DNA from 2 places in the Staphylococcus saccharolyticus genome. Region 1 is predicted to be linked to the other one. Evidence: riboswitches for the same ligand, from Rfam matches in the RefSeq annotation. Region 1 holds a riboswitch; the other holds the start of a gene.
What was found. A riboswitch is a leader RNA that binds a small molecule or an ion and turns the genes downstream of it on or off. The one in region 1 is predicted to bind FMN.

Region 1 (6,388 bases):
TGTTGTTGCTAGTTTTATCTTCTTTTCAATGATTTCAGATCAAATTTTCTTTAAACATGTTAAGCCAGTTGAGAAAGTGGAAAAGTTGGATAAAACTCTTGATAAGGCAGCTAAGAAGCAAATACATAATTATACGAGCCAACAAGTATCTAATAAGGTGAATACCGCTTGGCGAGATGCGTCAGATACTGAAATTAAAACTGCAATGGATAGTAGTAAATTCATTGATAATAATAAACAAAAATATCAATTCTTAGATTTATCTAAATATCAAGGTATTGATAAAAATAGAATTAAACGTATGTTATTTGATAGACCAATTTTATTAGAACATACTAATGATTTCTTAAAGGCAGCTAAAGCTAAACATGTAAATGAAGTTTATCTTATTTCTCACGCATTATTAGAAACTGGCTCAGCTAAAAGTGAACTTGCGAATGGTGTAGAAATTGATGGTAAAAAGTATTATAATTTTTATGGTGTAGGCGCATTAGATAGTGATCCTGTTAAGACAGGTGCACAATATGCTAAGAAACATGGCTGGGACACACCTCAGAAAGCAATTTATGGTGGTGCAGATTTCATTCATAGACATTTCTTATCTCATGAAGATCAAAACACTTTATATAGTATGAGATGGAATCCAAAAAATCCTGGAGAACATCAATATGCAACAGATATCAAATGGGCTGAAAGTAATGCGAACATTATTGCAGACTTCTATAAAAATATGAAAACTGAAGGAAAATACTTCAAATTATATGTTTATAAAGATGATAAAGAACATCAAAAATAATATGAATCAACATTCTTTGTGAAATTGACGTGCACCTCAAAAGTTGGACTCAAAATCTAACTTTTTGGGGTGCTTTTTTATAGACTTTCAAACATAGATTATTTGGCTTTGTTTTTATTTGATAACCATGCGAACAATATGACAAATGCAATGATAACTTTAGTAATGAATTTCATATTTTTCACCTCATAAAATTGATTTTAGCATATCTTTTTTAGATTAAAAGCAAATAGAAAAGGATATATTAATAGAGTATATAAAATTTAAGTTTTTCATAAATTGATAATATTAATAAATATAGATATATAAAAGGATGATGAGACAATGCGTGTAGCAATAATAGGTATGGGTACTGCAGGCGTAAGTGTGTTACGTCAATTAGTAAAACATGAAAACTTTTCAAAATTAAGAGTTGATGTATATGACGATAAAAAGAATATGGGACAAGGTGTACCATTTCAAAATGATAGCAGTGAATTGCTAATTAATATGCCATCAAGGAAATTGAGTTTAAATCTAGATGATGATGAAGAATTTTGGAAATGGTATCAAGGACAAACAGAGTTTAATTTCAAAAATCCTCAATACTTACCGAGATATGTTTTTGGTCATTATATGAAGTCTTATCTATCTTATTATAATGAACAATATGAAAACTTAACTGTCATCAATAATAAGGTTAAAGAGATTTTTACCCAATCAAATATTGGTAATACAAATTTAAATTATTATGTGTGTACATGTGAAGATGAAAAAGAATGGAGAGAATATGATTATTTATTTTTAACATTTGGTACTTTTAGTTACCATGATCCATATAATTTAAAAGGTAAAAGTGGGTATATTCAAACACCATATCCAACTTATAATACATTGGATGAAGTTAAAGACTTAGATCGAATTGCTATTATTGGAACAGGACTTGCAAGTTTAGATGCAGTTAGATATGTAACTGCCTATCATCCAAATTTACCAATTACTATGACAAGTCGTTCAGCAGCTTTGCCTAGTGTGAGAGGGAAAATGGTTGATGTTCAATTTACACATTTAACTCAAGGGCATTTTAACGGTATAAAGAAAACTTATTATGGTAATGTTCCTCTAGATAAAGCAGTCGCATTGTTTTTAAAAGAATGTGAAGATTATAACATTGATTTTCAAAAATTAATTAGTAGAAGAACTGGAGATCATATTAAAGATTTAGAATATGACTTACAATATGATGAAGAGATGGGTGTTTTTCAAAGTTTAATTGAACACTTAAAAGAGAATCTAAATTGGATATGGAATAGTTTAAGTGTTAAGGATCAGGAAGCTTTTAATAGAAAATATTCAAAAATTATTCAACTCAATTCGAATCCCATGCCTCCAAGAACAGCCAATCTACTTATTAATTTAATACAAGATGGATCACTTGAAATTAAGAAAGGATTACATGATGTCATCTATGATAATGAGCAGTTTGTCTTAAAGTTTAATGATGAGGACCACAGTTTTGATATATTTGACATAGTGATCAATGCGACGGGTCCTAAAACTCATTTATCTCAATTAGATGAAGATGATCGGTTGCTTCTTAATCTTGAAAATCGACGCATTGTACAACCTCATCCAATGGGCGGTATACAAATCATACCTGAGACTAATCAAGTTATTAGTCCGAGATATGGTACATTAACAAATGTAATTGCTATAGGCCAGATGACTAATGGTGTTAATAAACTTCGAAATGGCGTTAAAATGATAGTGGATCAAGTAGTTGATACTGTTTCTCATTTATATTTAACGCAACAAAAATTGGATAAATAATTTAACTGATTTACGTTAGGATTCAATAGTTTGTTCTGAATTAAGCTATTAAATTGTCTTTTTAAAATAATTATAGTAAGATTTTATATGTAGTAATGAACTACAATACTCAATTAACCAATAACAATTTCATATCATTCTTTCGGGGCAGGGTGTAATTCCCAACCGGCAGTAAATCAAGCCTGTGACCTGCTAACGTAATTTTGTGTTAGTGGCTGATCTAGTGAAATTCTAGAGCCGACAGTTAAAGTCTGGATGGGAGAAAGAAGGTAAACTATCGACATGCACAAAAAAGTGTAACGATAAGCAGATTTGTATAGGTGTGTCCAAACATATTTATATGAATAGGCTTATTTAAAGATACATTAATCTCCTTATGCCTTATATTCCAGGTATAAGGACTTTTTTATTGAGGTGATAAATTGAGTAGATTTATGAATTATGCCATTCAACTTGCTCAAATGGTGAATGGACAGACTGGTATTAATCCACCAGTAGGATCAGTTGTAGTTAAAGAAGGTAGAATTGTTGGTTTAGGTGCTCATTTAATGAAGGGTGACAAACATGCAGAGGTTCAAGCGCTTGATATGGCTGGAATTCAAGCAGAAGGAGCTACGATATACGTTTCATTAGAACCTTGTACACATCATGGTTCAACACATCCATGTGTCAATAAAATTATTGAGTTTGGTATTAAAAAGGTAATATATGCTGTTAAGGATACGACTTTAGTAACTAAAGGTGACGATATATTAAAAGAAGCAGGTATAGATGTTGAATTTCAATTTAATGAAGCAGCGGCTGACCTTTATAAGGATTTCTTTACTGCAAAAAGAAATCAAATACCAGAATTAACAGTTAAAGTGTCATCTAGTTTAGATGGAAAACAAGCCACTGACTTTGATGAAAGTAAGTGGATTACGAACAAACAAGTTAAAGAGGATGTCTATAAACTAAGGCATGAACATGATGCAGTATTAACAGGACGAAGAACCGTTGAAGCTGATAATCCACTTTATACTACAAGAGTTCCAGATGGAAAACATCCAATTAGAATCATACTCACCAAATCCGGAGAGCTTGATTTTGAACAACAATTATTTAAAGATACTGCATCTGAGATATGGATTTATACAGAAAATAAAAAATTAAAAAATGATGAAAATCATATTAAAGTTATATATATGAAAGATTGCGATACAACTGAAATATTAAAAGATTTATATCAACGTGGTATCGGTAAGCTGCTAGTCGAGACAGGACCAAGTACAACTTCACAATTTCTCCAATCTCATCATTTAGATGAACTTATTCTCTATTTAGCCCCGAAATTAATAGGTGGTTCAGGTAAACATCAATTCTTTAAAACAGATGAAGTGATTGATTTGCCAGAAGCTACTCAGTTTGAAATTGTTGATTCCAAGTTAATTAACCAAAATATAAAATTGAAATTACGAAAGAAGTGAATGGTTTATGTTTACAGGTATCGTTGAAGAAATTGGTACCGTACAACAAGTTCGCTCCGAGCAATCAGTGAGAACAATTGAAATTAAAGCTAATAAAATTTTAGCCGACATGCACATTGGTGATTCAATTAGTGTGAATGGGGCGTGTTTAACAGTCATTAATTTTAATGACACATGCTTTACTGTCGAAGTTATCAAAGGGACTGAAAGTAAAACTTATCTTGGTGATGTACAACGCAATTCAGAAGTGAATTTAGAAAGAGCTATGAGTGGTAGCGGTAGATTCGGAGGACATTTTGTTTTAGGGCATGTTGACGAACTTGGAACAATTTCTAAAATTAATGAATCAGCTAACTCAAAAATTATTTCAATTAAAACTTCAAAAAATATATTTAATCAAATGGTTAAACAAGGCTCAATCACAGTTGATGGTGTAAGTCTTACTGTATTTGATCTTCATGAGCGCACATTTGATATTCATCTTATTCCTGAAACACGCAGGTCTACGATATTATCTTCTAAAAAAGTAGGCGATTCAGTGCATTTAGAAACAGATGTATTATTTAAATATGTAGAAAACATTATGAAACAAGATAAAACAGAACTTACTGAAAATAAATTGAGAGCATTTGGTTTTTAGGAGGAATTTGTCATGCAATTCGATACAGTTGAGTTGGCTATAAGAGCTTTAAGAAATGGTGAAAGCATTATTGTAGTTGACGATGAAGATAGAGAAAATGAAGGAGACCTAGTGGCAGTTACAGAGTGGATGGCTGATGACACAATAAATTTCATGGCTAAAGAAGGCCGTGGATTGATTTGTGCTCCAGTAGATGAAACCATTGCTAAACGATTAAACTTAAATGCTATGGAAAATAATAATACTGATGTTTTTGGAACACATTTTACGGTAAGTGTAGATTATTATACAACAACCACTGGTATTAGTGCATATGAGCGTACGGTAACAGCAAGAGCTTTAATCGATGAGCAATCGACTGCAAAAGACTTTAATCGTCCAGGACACCTTTTTCCATTGATAGCTAAAAATAATGGTGTCTTAACTCGTAATGGTCATACTGAAGCGGCAGTAGATTTAGCTCGTTTAACAGGTGCCAAACCAGCTGGAGTTATTTGTGAAATTATGAATGATGATGGCAGAATGGCTAAAGGAGAGGATTTACAAGCCTTTAAAGAACGTCATCAATTAAAGATGATTACTATTGAAAGTTTAATTGATTATCGTAAGCAAGTTGAGTCACATGTTAAACTCAATGCTAAAGTAAGAATGCCTACAGATTTTGGTGATTTTGAAATGTATGGCTTTACCATTGATTATAGTGATGAAGAAATTGTGGCAATGGCTAAAGGTAATGTGAATGAAAATCCCAATGTACGTATTCACTCTGCTTGTTTAACTGGTGATATATTTCATAGTCAACGTTGCGACTGTGGTGCACAACTTGAAGCATCTATGAAGTATATAGAAGAAAACGGTGGTATGATTATTTATCTCCCACAAGAAGGTCGTGGTATTGGCTTAATGAACAAATTACGTGCATATGAATTAATTGAAAAAGGTTATGATACGGTAACTGCTAACCTTGCTTTAGGCTTTGATGAAGATTTAAGAGATTATCATATTGCTGCTGAAATATTAAAATATTTTGATATTAGTAAAATAAGATTATTAAGTAATAATCCTAAAAAGTTTGAAGGATTAAATGAATATGGCGTTGATATTGAAGAAAGAATTGAACTTATCGTTCCTGAAACTCAGCATAATCACAGTTATATGGAAACGAAAAAAACTAAAATGGGACATTTAATTTAGGAGGACTTAAATATGAATTTTGAAGGTAAATTAGTCGGTAAGGATTTAAAAATAGCAATAGTAGTAAGCAGATTTAATGATTTTATAACTGGACGCTTATTAGAAGGTGCAAAAGATACTTTAATTCGTCATGAAGTAGATGAAGCACAAATTGATGTTGCTCATGTACCTGGTGCATTTGAAATTCCTCTAGTTGCTAAAAAGTTAGCTAAAAAAGGGAAATATGATGCGGTCATTACATTAGGTTGTGTAATTAGAGGAGCTACCTCTCACTATGATTATGTTTGTAATGAAGTAGCTAAGGGAGTTTCTAAAGTAAATGATGTATCTGAGGTACCGGTTATTTTTGGTATCTTAACTACTGAAAGTATTGAACAAGCTGTTGAAAGAGCAGGTACAAAAGCAGGAAATAAAGGTTTAGAAGCAGCAGTTAGTGCTATCGAAATGGCTAATTTAATTAAACAAATATAGTCAACGCAAAAT
Region 2 (6,388 bases), 270 kb from region 1:
TCGTGGTGATATCGAAATGATTCGTGGTATTAATTCAGACGGAGCTGTTAAAACATTGATTGCAAGAGGCTTAGTAGAAGCTAAAGATGTTGATTATTCTAGAAGTCATCATCTTTTAACTACTGATTTATTTTTAAATGTATTTGGAATTACTAATTTAGATGAATTACCAACGACTGAAGAAGATGATGCAGAAATGGATGAATTCTTTAGTCTTTTAGTTAATCAAAAGGGAGATTCAAATGAGTAAAGAACAAGAAAGATTACAAAAGAGAATAGCTAATAGTGGCTACACGTCACGTCGTAAAGCTGAAGCGCTGATTTCTGAAGGTAAAGTTAAAGTTAATGGTAAAATTGTAATAGAACTTGGTACTAAAGTGAATCCATCAGATAACGTCGAGGTTGAAGGCATCAAAATAGAACAAGAAGATAAAATATATATTTTATTTTACAAACCTACTCAAGTCATTACTAGCGTCTCAGATGATCGTGGACGTAAAGTTGTGACAGACTATTTTGAAGATATTGAGGCACGAATTTATCCTGTAGGTCGGCTTGATTATGATACTTCAGGTGTTTTACTCTTAACTAATGATGGAGCATTTACTAACTTAATGACCCATCCACGTTATCATATTAAAAAGAAATATGTGGCAAAATTAAAAGGTTATTTAATGAGAGAAGAAGTTAAAGAATTAGAAAAGGGTATTGAACTAGAAGATGGATTTACACAACCAGCACAAGTAAAGATTAAAAAGCAAGATAAAGAGAAAAATACAACATTAGTTGAAATTACTATTAGTGAAGGAAGAAATAGACAGGTTCGACGAATGTTTGAGTATTTCGGGCATCAAGTCAATAAATTAACACGTATACAATTTGGCCCATTGGATTTAAAAGGTCTAAATGCAGGTGAAGGCCGAGTGCTAACACCTCATGAAGTAAAAACGTTGAGGCATATGGCAGAAAATGGTAAATAAACACTAAAAATATGTTTTTACCATTTATATTGATAATTTTTTCACAAGGTTTTATTTAAATAACACTCAATTTGTTTAACCTATGCTATAATAACAAATGGATTTTAACAGCATGTGTAGGAGGTATTAGAAAATATGGCTAACGAAATTTTAATCGTTGATGATGAAGATAGAATCAGAAGATTACTTAAATTATATCTAGAGAGAGAATCTTTTGAAATTCATGAAGCAAGCGATGGCAAGGAAGCTTATGAACTTGCTATGGAAAATAACTATGCGTGCATTCTTTTAGATTTAATGCTTCCTGAGATGGACGGCATCGAAGTAGCTTCTAAACTCAGAGAACATAAAGATACACCAATCATTATGTTAACGGCTAAAGGTGAAGAGACAAATCGCGTTGAAGGATTTGAATCTGGAGCTGACGATTATATAGTTAAACCATTTTCACCTAGAGAAGTCGTATTAAGAGTTAAAGCTTTATTAAGACGTACTCAAAGTGCAAACTCAGAACAAAGTGAACCACATGCACGTGATATCATTGAATTTAATCATTTAGTTATAGACAATGATGCACATAGAGTACTCGCTGATAACGAGCAAGTTAATTTAACGCCTAAAGAATATGAATTACTTATTTATTTAGCTAAAACACCTAATAAAGTGTTTGATCGTGAACAATTACTTAAAGAAGTTTGGCACTATGAATTTTATGGTGACTTGCGTACTGTTGATACGCACGTAAAACGGTTAAGAGAAAAACTTAATCGAGTATCAAACGACGCTGCTCAAATGATACAAACTGTTTGGGGCGTGGGCTACAAATTTGAGGTTAAAGCTAGCGATGAACCGACTAAATAGTGTCGTTATAAAACTGTGGTTAACTATTATTTTAATAGTGGCGACAGTTTTAATTTTATTAAGTGTATCTTTAATTACATTTATTCAATATTATTTTACGAAAGAAACGGAAAATTCCATTAAAGAAGATGCCAAAAGAATTAGTTCACTTGTAGAGGAATCTAAAAACAAATCCCTTGCTATTCAAAATAGCCAAACACTTATTGACAATCAAGGCGGACTTATTATTATGAGCGATATGGACGACAAACCAGATTCATCATATAAAAATACTAAAATTCAAATGTTTAATGAAATTAAAAAAAGCAGTAAATTTAAAAAGATATTTGACAAAGGTGAATATGAAACTCAAAACGTCACTATTAAAACTAATAATAATTCCCAATCTTATATACTTTTGGGTTATCCAATGAAAGCTCAAAAAGATTCTCATAGTAAATATAGTAGTGTTTTTATCTTTAAAGATTTAAAATCTATCGAAGATACTAATAATGTCATTACTATTATCATACTAATTACAGCTATAATTTTTATTACGGCAAGTACGATTTTCGCGTTCTTTTTATCCAACAAAATCACTAAACCTTTGAGACAATTAAAGACTCAAGCTCAAAAAGTCTCTGAAGGTGATTATAGCCAAATTTCATCCGTTACAACTAATGATGAAATAGGCGACTTATCGCGTGCTTTCAATAATATGAACTACGAAATTCAAGAACATATTGAGGCACTTTCTTCCTCAAAAAATATCAGAGATACATTGTTAAATTCTATGGTAGAAGGTGTCTTAGGTATCAACAACCAAAAAGAAATTATTTTATCTAATAAAATGGCTGATGATATTATTCAACATATTGATGATTTTTCAAAAGAATCCATCGAGCAACAAATTGAAGCTACATTTAAGTCTAAGGAAACCGAATTTTTAGAACTAGAAATAAATACAAGATATTATGTATTTATTTCTAGTTATATCGGCCGTATTCAGCCTAACGGAAGAAGCGGTATCGTAATGATTATCCGTGATATGACAAATGAACACAATTTAGATCAAATGAAAAAAGACTTTATAGCGAATGTATCTCATGATCTGCGCACACCCATTTCATTATTACAAGGTTATACTGAGTCTATTGTAGACGGTATTGTCACTGAACCAGATGAAATTCGTGATTCATTAGCTATCGTACTAGATGAATCCAAACGTCTAAATCGCCTGGTTAATGAATTGTTAAATGTTGCCCGAATGGATGCTGAAGGTTTATCTGTTGAAAAGGAAATTTTACCTATACATCCATTACTTGATAAAATGAAATCTAAGTACCGAATGCAAGGAGAGGATCTCGGCTTAGCCATGAATTTCGATCCTGGAAATGAAGAGCAACTATGGGAATATGATATAGATAGAATGGATCAGGTATTAACTAATTTAATTGATAATGCCTCCAGGTATACTCAATCAGGAGATACTATATCTGTTACTACAGAAACTGATTCAGAATACAACATACTTTATATTAGTGATACTGGTACTGGTATTGCTCCTGAACACCTACAACAAGTATTTGACCGTTTTTATAAAGTTGATGCTGCACGTAAGCGCGGTAAACAAGGAACTGGTTTAGGTCTCTTCATCTGTAAGATGATTATCGAAGAACATGGCGGTTCAATAGAAGTGGAAAGTGAATTAGGTAGAGGAACTACATTCATAATTAAATTACCTAAACCTAAGTTAGAAAATTAATAAAATATCAATAAAAAACAGGATGAATTCATCATAACGTATTCATCCTGTTTTTTAGTAATATTAAGCAGAGTAATTGAGTTTACTACGTTAATCGTGTAAAATAAATTTTAAATAAAATCATTACAAATTCATCTTCGAGGTAGGGTGCAATTCCCAACCGGCAGTAATTAAAGCCTGCGACGATATACGAATGTAAATTTCATACGTATTTCTTGATTCAGTGAGAGTCTGAAGCCGACAGTATAGTCTGGATGGGAGAAGATGGAGGTCTTTTGTTGTGCAAATTTCCTCCTTTTCTGAACAAGATGAATGAAAGGAGAAAATTGAATATATGCAACAAAATAAACGCCTTATGACTACTAGTATGTTAAGTGCGGTCGCGTTCGTGTTGACTTTTATCAAATTTCCACTACCATTTTTGCCACCGTATTTAACACTTGACTTTAGTGATGTTCCAACTTTACTTGCTACTTTTATCTTAGGACCTATAGCAGGTGTCATTGTTACTCTCATTAAAAATATTTTGAATTTCTTATTTAACATGAGTGATCCTGTAGGACCCGTAGCAAATTTCTTAGCAGGTATGAGTTTCTTATTATCTGCATATTTTGTTTATAAAAACAAAAAATCCACGCAAGCAATGATTTATGGATTAATTATTGGAACAATTGTAATGACCATTGTACTAAGTATCTTAAATTATTTCGTTTTATTACCTTTATATGGCATGATTTTTAATTTAGGAGATGTACTTAAAAATATAAAAATAGTCATTGTTTCAGGTGTAATTCCGTTCAATATCATCAAAGGTATTGTCATCTCAATTATTTTCGTACTTTTATATCGTAGATTAAAAAGTATATTAAAATAAATAAACACTCTCAATCCCAAAGTTCATCAACCAAGAGTATTGGGAGTGTTTGTTTCACTAAATGTATAATGCTATATTACATATTTAAATACATTTATCATTAAAAAGAATTGAGACTAGGCATTGTCTCAATTCTATACATTATTCAAATTTAAGAGCGTCACCATCAAATGGTTCTTCTTCAATTTTAATCGAATCAGTTGGACAACCTTCTAGTGCATCTTCCATATCTTCATATAACTCTTCAGGCACTTCAGCAGTCCCTTGGTTATCATCAAGGATTACGTATGCAATACCTTCATCGTCGTAATCGTAAATATCTGGAGCAGCTGCACCACACGCACCGCATGCTATACAAGTATCCATATCAACGATTGTATATTTAGCCATTTTCATTCGCCTCCTTTAATAAAAATGCTACACTAGTATTGCAAATACAATTGTAATTATCGACAATTTACATTTCAATATATTCGTTTCATAGAGTGAGGGTTTAATTTGTATCATATATTATCATATGCCATCAATCATGCATTTAACTATAAAACAAATAAAAGCATTTATAATATTTTAATAGGCAAGAAATCACATCAAACGTTTTTCGATGCTTCAAGCCAGCAACTTTTGTCATTATATCATAGTTTGCCCAACTTAAAGTATGCAACTTTTGAGCAATTTATACTCCAAAAGGATGATTTTAACAATCAATTTCCAATAAAAACTCATCCACGTTATACATATGATAGTTTTGCTCAAACTTTCAGTTGCATTCAATTGCTCATTCAAACTTTATCAAACATACGTAAAGGTACATTTAAATTTATTCCAGTCGTACAAAACACTTTCATTCAAAAAAAAGTTAAGCATCTCTATGCTTCAGTTAAAAAAACAAATTTAGAAGGTGCGCTAATTGAAGAAGTTTATAAGCTGTTTGATGCTTTAGATACAAATAGCGAACATAGTTATCTTCACTATTATTTACAGGGTTACGAAGAGCCTATGTATACACGCCAACAAATTAGTTTGATAGAAGGAATTAAACAGTCTGAACTTTATGAATTAGAGATGAATCAACTCATAGATGTCGTAAATGAAATAGAGGATAAATCTAAATATCCAATTTTATCACAAACGATTATCTTACCGCCTTTACTCAATCAAACATACATAAGTTACCAAAAGTTATCTTCAGGTATCAATATGAAAGATATTTCAAATCTTCAAAACGTTAAATTAAATACTATTGAAGACCACATACTAGAAATTTTTATAAAAGGATATTCAAATCATTATTATTCCTATATAGAGGAATCTTGGCTGCAACTATTTAAAAATTATTATCTTAATCATAAGGGTGAACGATTAAGAGTCTATAAAGATAATTTTGAGAACTTGTCTTATTTTCAAATCAAGTTAGCAATTGTCGGAATAGAACGAGGTGAGTTAAATGCTCAATGATAAGCTAAAACAGTGGTTTGGGTTTGATACTTTTAAAGATGGACAAGAGGAAATTATTCAAAGCGTTATTGATGGTCATCATACATTAGGTATTTTACCCACAGGCAGTGGTAAAAGTTTATGTTATCAACTTCCAACATACATTTTAGAAAAACCGACTTTAGTGATTTCACCGTTAATTTCATTGATGGATGATCAAGTGATGCAAATGAAATTAAATGGTGAAAATCATGTAACTTATGTACATTCAGGAATGGATGAAGTTGAAAAAAATAATAATATCAAACGCATTCCCCACAGTCGTTTTATTTATTTAAGTCCTGAATATTTATTACAATCTCAAAATTTCAAGTTAATCTCAAACATCGATTTCGGTTTAATCGTATTGGACGAAGCACATTGTTTATCAGAGTGGGGGTATGATTTTAGACCACATTATGCTCTAGTAGGTAAAGTGATTGACCATTATAG

Region 2: it holds a riboswitch for FMN, as region 1 does, so the genes downstream of both, DYE57_RS06345 (ECF transporter S component) here and ribD (bifunctional diaminohydroxyphosphoribosylaminopyrimidine deaminase/5-amino-6-(5-phosphoribosylamino)uracil reductase RibD) in region 1, are expected to answer to the same signal.

The regions. Positions count from the first base shown of each region.
Region 1 covers NZ_UHDZ01000001.1:1,008,351-1,014,738, forward strand. Annotated here, with positions in the region: gene sagB (peptidoglycan release complex glucosaminidase SagB) at 1-796, shown strand, start outside; gene DYE57_RS05025 (FAD/NAD(P)-binding protein) at 1,121-2,605, shown strand; FMN riboswitch at 2,740-2,876, shown strand; gene ribD (bifunctional diaminohydroxyphosphoribosylaminopyrimidine deaminase/5-amino-6-(5-phosphoribosylamino)uracil reductase RibD) at 3,028-4,071, shown strand; gene ribE (riboflavin synthase) at 4,079-4,711, shown strand; gene ribA (GTP cyclohydrolase II) at 4,724-5,905, shown strand; gene ribH (6,7-dimethyl-8-ribityllumazine synthase) at 5,918-6,376, shown strand.
Region 2 covers NZ_UHDZ01000001.1:1,281,939-1,288,326, forward strand. Annotated here, with positions in the region: gene scpB (SMC-Scp complex subunit ScpB) at 1-250, shown strand, start outside; gene DYE57_RS06330 (pseudouridine synthase) at 243-980, shown strand; gene DYE57_RS06335 (response regulator transcription factor) at 1,116-1,841, shown strand; gene DYE57_RS06340 (ATP-binding protein) at 1,825-3,585, shown strand; FMN riboswitch at 3,715-3,855, shown strand; gene DYE57_RS06345 (ECF transporter S component) at 3,920-4,459, shown strand; gene DYE57_RS06350 (ferredoxin) at 4,601-4,849, opposite strand; gene DYE57_RS06355 (YpbB family protein) at 4,958-5,917, shown strand; gene DYE57_RS06360 (RecQ family ATP-dependent DNA helicase) at 5,907-6,388, shown strand, end outside.